4 regions of the Variovorax sp. FW301-JW7 genome follow, and region 2 is predicted to be linked to each of the others. Evidence: predicted binding sites of a transcription regulator. Region 2 holds the regulator's gene; each other region holds the start of a gene.
The links. The regulator sigma-54, encoded in region 2, starts transcription at its own class of promoters, with help from an activator protein. The targets are predictions, from matches to a motif close to TGGCANGNAANCTGCTTT.
Positions count from the first base shown of each region.

Region 1 (2,198 bases), on a different contig from region 2:
GCCGTGCGCCGCAAATCCCCCGTTGCGGCTCATGTCCTGAGCCGCAACGCCCTCACCAATTCACTTCCCGCTCCGGCGTCGCCGAAATGTGGTGGATCGACAGATCCGCCCCGTCGTATTCCTCTTCCTGCGAGAGCCGCAGCCCCATCGTCGCCTTGAGCACGCCGTACACCACGGCGCCGCCGATCAGCGCCCAGACCACCCCAAGCAAGGTGCCGATGAGTTGCGCCCACAGGTTCACGCCGCCGATGCCGCCCAGCGCCTGGGTGCCGAAGATACCGGCCGCGATGCCGCCCCAGGTGCCGCACAGGCCGTGCAGCGGCCACACGCCGAGCACGTCGTCGATCTTCCATTTGTTCTGTGTGCGCGTGAACATGAAGACGAAGATGGCGCCGGCCACGCCGCCCGCCACGAGCGCGCCCAGCGGGTGCATGAGGTCGGAGCCGGCGCACACGGCCACGAGGCCGGCGAGCGGGCCGTTGTAGACGAAGCCGGGGTCGTTCTTGCCCATGGCCAGCGCCACCAGCGTGCCGCCGACCATGGCCATCAGCGAGTTGACGGCGACGAGGCCCGAGATCTTGTCGATGCTCTGTGCGCTCATCACGTTGAAGCCGAACCAGCCCACGCACAGCACCCACGCGCCCAGCGCCAGGAACGGGATGTTCGACGGCGGGTGTGCGCTCAGCGAGCCGTCGCCGCGGTAGCGGTTGCGGCGCGCGCCCAGCAGCAGCACGGCCGGCAGCGCGAGCCAGCCGCCCACGGCGTGCACGACGACCGAGCCGGCGAAGTCATGGAACTCATGGCCGGTGACCGAGGCGATCCAGCCCTGGATGCCGAAGGCCTTGTTCCAGGCGATGCCCTCGTACAGCGGGTAGACGAAACCGACGATCACCGCGGTGGCGATCAGTTGCGGCCAGAACTTGGCCCGCTCGGCGATGCCGCCCGAGATGATGGCCGGAATGGCCGCCGCGAAGGTCAGCAGGAAGAAGAACTTCACCAGCTCGTAGCCGCTTCTTGCCGACAGTTCGGTGGCGCTGACGAAGAAATGCGTGCCGTAGGCCACACCATAGCCCACCAGGAAATACACGATGGTCGACACCGAGAAGTCGACCAGGATCTTGACCAGCGCATTGACCTGGTTCTTCTTGCGCACGGTGCCCAGTTCCAGGAAGGCAAAGCCGGCATGCATGGCCAGGACCATGATGGCGCCGAGAAGGATGAACAGCGCGTCAGCGCCCTGTTTGAGTGCGTCCATGAGAGCTTCTTGCAGGTTTTTGGTTTGATTTGGTGCGTCGCACCCGAACGGCTCGGGGCGCCGGCGCAAGAAAGCAAAAATGGTGCCTGGAGGCTCTTGAATGGTGCGAAACGACCCAGGAATGAGCCGATTTCGCGGGACACGCACCGGATCGGAACGCGCCGAAACCCTCAGCCCGCGCCGCCGCGCAGCGCGTCGCGATACCGCCGGCTGCAGGGCACGCTCGTGCCGTCGTGCATGTGCAGCCGGGCGTCACCACCGTCCAGCGGCTCGATCTCCTTGATGCGGCCCAGGTTCACCGCGTGGCTGCGGTGCACGCGCACGAAGGTGGCGGGGTCGAGCTGGGTCAGGAAGTCGGTGAGCGTGGCGCGCAGCAGGTAGTCGTGGCCGTTGACGTGCAGCCCGACGTAGTTGCCCTCGGCCTGCAGCCAGTCGATGTCGGTGGCGGCGATGAGGAATTCGCGGCGCAGCTTGCGCACGAGAAAACGTTCGGGGCGGGCCACCACGGGCGATGGCGCCGGCGGCGCTTCGACAGCGGGCGCGGGAAGCACGGCAGCGTCGGTGGGTGCCTCGGCGGCCACCAGCGGCATCGCAGCCTCGGCCGCCCCTGCGTCCTCCGGCGCGTCGAGCACCCGCGCCTCCCCCTGCAGCCGCAGCATGAACAGCCGGTAGGCCCAGATGCCGAAGACCATCGACGCGTACGCGCGCACGTCCTTCAGGTATTCGTAGCCCCACTGGCCGCGCCAGTCCGCGAAGTCGTAGCGCTCGCCGACCGCCGCGTAGGCCAGCGCGCGCAGCGCGAACATGGCCACCACGTGCACCACGCTGAACACCACGCTGGCCACCGCATGCCCCGCCAGGTAGCGCAGCAGGTGCCTGCGCGGCAGCGGCGACAGCCAGCGCTCGACCGCCACGATGCCCGGCACCAGCGCCAGCAGCACGA
Region 1 is NZ_JBYTBC010000006.1:25,601-27,798, forward strand. It holds gene AC3WQM_RS17460 (ammonium transporter) at 53-1,255, opposite strand; gene AC3WQM_RS17465 (LytTR family DNA-binding domain-containing protein) at 1,426-2,198, opposite strand, start outside.
Region 1: the regulator sigma-54 is predicted to act here: its motif matches at 1,326-1,343, upstream of AC3WQM_RS17460 (ammonium transporter).

Region 2 (2,198 bases):
TCATCACCGACCACAACGTGCGTGAAACGCTGGGCATCTGCGATCACGCGTTCATCATCAGCGACGGGCACGTGCTGGCACAAGGCACACCCTCGGAGATCGTCGACAACGCCGAGGTACGCAGGGTGTACCTGGGCGAGCACTTCCGCATGTAAGGGAGGGTCGGGTCTCCATGAAGCAAGGGCTGTCCCTTCGCGTCTCGCAGCATCTGGCGCTGACGCCACAGCTGCAGCAGTCCATTCGCCTGCTCCAACTCTCCACGCTCGAGCTGAGCCAGGAGGTCGAGCAGATGCTGGACGAGAACCCGTTCCTCGAACGCACCGCGGAAGAAGCGGCGCGCGAGGAGTTCGGGCTCGATGCTGTCGACACGCCCGTGCCGCGCGACGAGGGCGGTGAAACCGGCGAAGGCGATTTCGCCCCGGCGCCGACCAGCAGCGCGACGACCACCACCAGCGAAACCACGTCCACGCCCGACTCCGATGGCCCCGCCGCCGAGATCACCGAGCGCGAGCCCGACTGGGAAGGCGACGGCACCGTCGAGATGGCGCCCGACGACAGCGAGTGGGGCAGCGATGCACCCGCGCGCCAGAACAACCTGGGCGACGACGAGCGTGCCGACGCCACCGAGCTTGCGCGCAGCCAGGAGTCGCTGCAGTCGTTCCTGCACCGCCAGGCGCTGAGCCTGCGGCTCAACGAAAACGACTGTGCCGCGCTGCGCTTCCTGATCGAATCGCTCAACGACGACGGCTACCTCGAAGACTCGCTGCCCGCATTGGCCTCGGGCCTGGCGGGCGACGACAACGACCAGTTCGACGACCTCGTGCACCATTTCCAGGTGGCGCTCGGCCTGCTGCAGAGCCTGGAGCCGGCGGGCGTCGGCGCGCGCGACCTCGGCGAATGCCTGAGCATCCAGCTGAAGGCGCTCGCCAGCGAAGACGAGACCGAGGCCGAAGCGCTCATCCGCAAGACCGCCATCGCGATCTGCAAGCAGCCGATGGAGCTGCTCGCGCGGCGCGACTTCAAGCGCCTGGCCACGCTCACGCGCACGAACGAAGAGCTGGTGCGCTCGGCGCTGCAGATCATTGCGCGCCTGGAGCCCAAGCCGGGCCGGCGCTTTGTGGACGTCGAACGCAACATCGTCATTCCCGACGTGATCGTCACCAAGACCGGGCGCGGCACGAACGTGAAGTTCCGCGTCATGCTCAACCCCGAGGTCATGCCGCGCCTGCGCGTGCACGACATCTACGCCGGTGCGCTCAAGTCGCACAAGGGCGAGGGCAGCCAGGCGCTGTCGCAGCGGCTGCAGGAGGCGCGCTGGTTCATCAAGAACATCCAGCAGCGCTTCGACACCATCCTGCGCGTGAGCAACGCCATCGTCGAGCGGCAGAAGAGCTACTTCGTGCACGGCGAACTCGCGATGCGCCCGCTGGTGCTGCGCGAGATCGCCGACGAGCTGGGCCTGCACGAATCGACCATCTCGCGCGTGACCACCGCCAAGTACATGTCGACGCCCTTCGGCACGGTCGAGCTCAAGTACTTCTTCGGTTCGGCGCTGGGCACCGAGACCGGCGGCAACGCGTCGAGCACGGCAGTGCGCGCGCTGATCAAGCAGTTCGTGAGTTCCGAGAGCATCAAGAAGCCGCTGTCCGACAGCCAGATCTCCGAGATGCTGAAAGAGCAGGGCATCGAGTGCGCGCGCCGCACCGTCGCCAAGTACCGCGAGGCGCTGCGCATCGCGCCCGCCAACCTGCGCAAAGCTCTGTAGAAAGCCCACGATGACCCGTCGCCTGCTGTCGCGCTGGGGGCATTGGGTCTTCGCCCTCGTGGCTGCATCGCTGTTCGCCGGTTGTGCCACCTTGCCCGACGAGGCGCCGCGCCCGCCCACCAAGGCCATCGCCGTCTCGGCCGACACCGCGCTCGGCAAGATCGCGCTGGCCTCGCAGCCCGACCCCGACCTCAGCGGCTTTCGCCTGATGCCCGGCGGCGACTTCGCCTTCGACACGCGGCTGCAGCTGGCGCGCCGCGCGCAGCGCACGCTCGACGTGCAGTACTACCAGATCGAGAACGACGAGACCGGCCGCTACCTGCTGCGCACCCTGCGCGATGCGGCCCAGCGCGGCGTGCGCGTGCGCCTGTTGATGGACGACCTCTACACGTCCGGCGAAGACGAGCTGCTGCTCGGCCTGGCCGCCACGCCG
Region 2 is NZ_JBYTBC010000016.1:9,943-12,140, reverse strand. It holds gene lptB (LPS export ABC transporter ATP-binding protein) at 1-155, shown strand, start outside; gene rpoN (RNA polymerase factor sigma-54) at 173-1,765, shown strand; gene AC3WQM_RS29070 (phospholipase D family protein) at 1,776-2,198, shown strand, end outside.

Region 3 (2,198 bases), on a different contig from region 2:
GCGTTTCTGGTTCATGGCGGTCTGGCGCAGCATCTTGTGCGCCTCGGCCTCGCTCAGGCGGCGGTGCGCCATCAGGAGGCCCTTGGCGCGCTCGACGATCTTGCGTTCGTTGAGCGAGGCACGCACGGTGTCGAGTTCGTCGCTCATGGCCTGCAGGCGCTGCGACTGCTCCTGGACCATGTCGAGCACCGAGCGTTCGAGGTGGCGCCCGAGCTGCGCCGGCGTGGCGTCCTGCGCCTGCTGGGCATCGTCGAAGAAGAGCGCGCCGCCGGCCTGCGGCGCCAGCGTGCCGAGCAGCTGCCGGTAGGCCGCCAGCTCGCTGCGCGCCTGGGCGGTCTTGTGGTCGCACAGCGCGCGCAGGTCGGCCGAGAGGCGGTTCTCGACCGTCTGCATGGCGTCGATGCGCCGCGTGCAGCAGTCGAACCAGGCCTGGCTCAGCAGCGCGTCGGCCGGCACCGAGGTGGCGCCCTTGCGGCGCAGGCGCTCGAGCTCGGCGAGCACGGCGTCCGACTGGCTGTCGTGCCACAGCGTGCGCACCGCGTCGCCCGAGAAGTCGATGAACACCTGGAAGCAGCGCTCCTGCGACTCGATGAGGTGGCGCCACTGCTGGCGCTGCGCGTCGTCGCCCCGGCCCAGCGCGAGCGCGGCGGCGCCGAAGGCGCGCTCCTGGCCGGCGAACTCCTTGCCCTGCATGAAGTTGAACATCGCCACCAGCAGGCGCGAAATCTCGGGGTCGGTGGCGCCGTCGGCCGCCTCGAACACCACCGCCAGCAGGCCGGCCACGAGCTTGGCGAAGGCGGCCACGGCCTGCGCCGGCTGGAGCTCGAGCGCGTCGATGCGCCGGCGCAGCGCGGGCAGGGCGTCCAGGCCGGGCAGCACCCAGGCGATGCGGCTGAACAGGCGCGCGCCGTGGCCGGCGCCCACCGCGCGGTGGTGCTCGGCCTCGAGCCGGTCGAAGCCGGCGCGCACCTGCTGCTCGAGCGCCAGGCATTCGGCGATCTGCGGTGCGCGCTGGTCGGCGAAGCGCCCGCCGTGCGAGGCCAGGAACACGTTCGACATGCCGCGCTCGCGCTGCAGCGCATGCACGAGCCGCCCGATGGCGCCGACCAGCTCGCTGGTGCGCGCGAGCTGGTCCAGCGCGTCGATCTCGCATCGGCGCGCGGCAATCAGGAAGCTCAGGCCGGAAGTCATTCGTTGGGGGCGCGGAAGGGGCGCCTTCCGCTCGTGCAACTTCCGTGCCTCGCTTGCCCCTTCGCGGGCGCCGCCGGCGGGCGGCCCCTACACTCGGCGCCATGCTCTTGTTGGGAATCGAATCATCCTGCGACGAGACCGGCGTGGCGCTGGTCGAGTCGCACGGCGACGCGCTGCCGCTGCTGCGTTCGCACGCGCTGCACAGCCAGATCGCCATGCACCAGGCCTACGGCGGCGTGGTGCCCGAGCTGGCCAGCCGCGACCACATCCGCCGCGTGCTGCCGCTCACCGAAGCCGTCATGGCCGAGGCCGGACGCTCGCTGGCCGAGATCGACGTGGTGGCCTACACGCGCGGGCCCGGCCTGGCCGGCGCGCTGCTCGTGGGCGCCGGCGTGGCCTGCGCGCTCGGCGTGGCGCTGGGCAAGCCGGTGCTGGGGGTGCATCACCTCGAGGGGCACCTGCTGTCGCCGTTCCTGAGCGCCGATCCGCCCGAATTTCCGTTCGTGGCGCTGCTGGTGTCGGGCGGCCACACGCAGCTGATGCGGGTCGACGGCGTGGGCCGCTACGAACTGCTCGGCGAGACCATCGACGACGCAGCCGGCGAGGCCTTCGACAAGAGCGCCAAGCTCATGGGCCTGCCGTACCCCGGCGGCCCCTGGCTCGCGAAGCTGGCCGAAGAGGGCGACGCCGCGGCCTTCAAGCTGCCGCGACCGCTGCTGCACAGCGGCGATCTCGACTTTTCGTTTGCCGGCCTGAAGACGGCCGTGCTCACGCAGGCCAAGAAGCTCGGCGACCAGCTCGAGGCGCGCAAGGCCGACCTCGCCGCCTCCACGCAGGCGGCCATCGTCGAGGTGCTGCTGAAGAAGTCGCTCGCGGCGCTCGACCAGACCGGCCTGAAGCGGCTGGTGGTGGCCGGCGGCGTGGGGGCCAACAGGAACCTGCGCGAGCAGCTGAACGCCGCCTGCGCCAAGCGCAAGGTGCGCGTGCACTACCCCGAACTGCACCTG
Region 3 is NZ_JBYTBC010000011.1:94,342-96,539, reverse strand. It holds gene AC3WQM_RS25985 (nitrate- and nitrite sensing domain-containing protein) at 1-1,191, opposite strand, end outside; gene tsaD (tRNA (adenosine(37)-N6)-threonylcarbamoyltransferase complex transferase subunit TsaD) at 1,293-2,198, shown strand, end outside.
Region 3: the regulator sigma-54 is predicted to act here: its motif matches at 1,224-1,241, upstream of AC3WQM_RS25985 (nitrate- and nitrite sensing domain-containing protein).

Region 4 (2,198 bases), on a different contig from region 2:
CGTTGGCCACGGCCATCACCAGCCCGTAGTGCCACCAGACGTGGCCCTTGGCGGCCAGCAGGATCAGCGCGGCGGCGTTGGTCAGGGTGTTGATGACTTTGGCCGAGGCCGAGGCGTTGAGGAAGTCGTAGCCCATCCAGCGCACGAACAGGAACACCAGGAAGCTGCCCGTGCCCGGCCCGAAGAAGCCGTCGTAGAAACCGATGGTCAGGCCGATGGTGCTGGCCGCCAGGGTCTCGGCACGGCCGCTGAAGCGCGGCGCGTGCAGCCGGCCCATGTCCTTGCGCGCCAGCGTGTAGACCAGCACACCCAGCAGGATGACCGGCAGCGCCCGGCGCAGGAAGTCGCCCGGAAAGACCGTGACGGTCCAGGCGCCGAGCATCGAGCCGCCGAAACCCAGCAGCGCGGCCGGCCACATGGCGCTCCAGCGCATCTGCACGCGCTGGCTGAACTGGGCCGCCGAGGCCGCGGTGCCCCAGATCGACGCGCTCTTGTTGGTGCCCAGCAGCGTGGCGGGCGGCGCGCCCGGAAACACCGCAAAGAGGGCCGGCACCAGGATCAACCCGCCGCCGCCCACGATCGCATCGATAAAACCCGCGAGCAGTGAGGCGCCCGTGACCACCAGCATTTCCATGCGGGCGATTGTCTCACCGGAATCGCTATCGAAACGATAGCTGTGGTGGCCGGTAGCGGCTGGCCAGGAGGCTTGTTTGGCTTGGAAGAAAGCGCCCGCGTTTGCGCTGCGAACGGGCAAAAAAAAGCGCCGACCAGCGGCGCTTTTCAAATATCAGACAGGCATCTCGTACGGAGCCTTTGAAGAATGTTCTTGTTGATCGATCGGAAGCTTGTCTCCTCGGACCCTCGGCAGTACGAGCAGGGCCCGTCGCGAGTGCGCAGATTGTGCAAGCGCGCACCCGCCCGGTGCATTAGGAATTACCCGCTTCGTGTTACTTCGACCCCCCGGTTGGGAAACCAAAGTGTTTCAGGCAGTTAACAAGATGGCATGACTCGTGCACACAGGCCTGTCGTCCACCACTCCAAGAAGAAACGGTCATGGCCCTGCTGGCACCCCAAGCCTCCCTGAACGCGGCCGACACCGCCTGGATGATGACCTCGACCACGCTGGTGCTGCTGATGACGCTGCCCGGCATCGCGCTCTTCTATGCCGGCATGGTGCGGCGCAAGAACGTGCTGGCCACCATGGCCGGGGTGGTGGCGATCGCCGCCGTGGTCTCGCTGACCTGGTTCGCGCTCGGCTACTCGCTGGCCTTCACGCCCGGCTGGCCCTGGCTGGGCAAGCTCTCGCGCATCGGTTTTTCGGGCTTCGAGTACCTGAAGGAGGCCGGCCAGGTGGCCGTGAGCCACGTGGCGCCGAACGTGCCGGAGTCGGTCTACGCGATGTTCCAGCTGAGCTTCGCGATCATCACCACCGCGCTGGTGCTCGGCGCCTTTGTCGAGCGCATGCGCTTCTCGGCGCTGCTGTGGTTCGCGCTGCTGTGGAGCGTGCTCGTGTACGCGCCGGTCGCGCACTGGGTGTGGGAGCCGGGCGGCTGGCTCGCGCAGATGGGTGCGCTCGACTTCGCAGGCGGCTCGGTGGTGCACGTCAACGCGGGCATCGCGGGGCTGGTGTGCGCCTATGCGCTCGGGCCGCGCCGGGGCTACGGGCGCGAGGCCTTCGAGCCCTACAGCCTGGCGCTCACCATGACGGGCGCGGGCCTGCTGTGGGTGGGCTGGTTCGGCTTCAATGCCGGCTCGGCGGTGGCGGCCGACGGGCGCGCCGGCCTGGCGATGCTGGTCACGCACATCGCGGCGGCGGCCGGCGCCATGAGCTGGATGATCGGCGAATGGATCGTGCGCCGCAGCCCGTCGCTCTTGGGCCTGTGCTCCGGCCTCGTGGCCGGGCTGGTGGCGATCACGCCGGCGGCCGGCTTCGTCACGCCGCTGTCGGCGCTGGCCATCGGCGCCATCGCCGGGCTGGCCTGCTACTGGGGCGCCACGGGCCTGAAGCACCTGCTCGGTGCGGACGACTCGCTTGACGTGTTCGGCGTGCACGGCATCGGCGGCATCGTGGGCGCGCTGCTCACGGGCGTGTTCGCCGACCCGCGCATCTCGGGCGCGACGGGCAACGTGCTGACGCAGGCGATCGCGGTCGCCAGCGTGGCGATCTACAGCGCGGCCGGCACGGCCATCGTGCTGTT
Region 4 is NZ_JBYTBC010000010.1:159,846-162,043, reverse strand. It holds gene AC3WQM_RS25025 (sulfite exporter TauE/SafE family protein) at 1-634, opposite strand, end outside; gene AC3WQM_RS25020 (ammonium transporter) at 1,054-2,198, shown strand, end outside.
Region 4: the regulator sigma-54 is predicted to act here: its motif matches at 1,000-1,017, upstream of AC3WQM_RS25020 (ammonium transporter).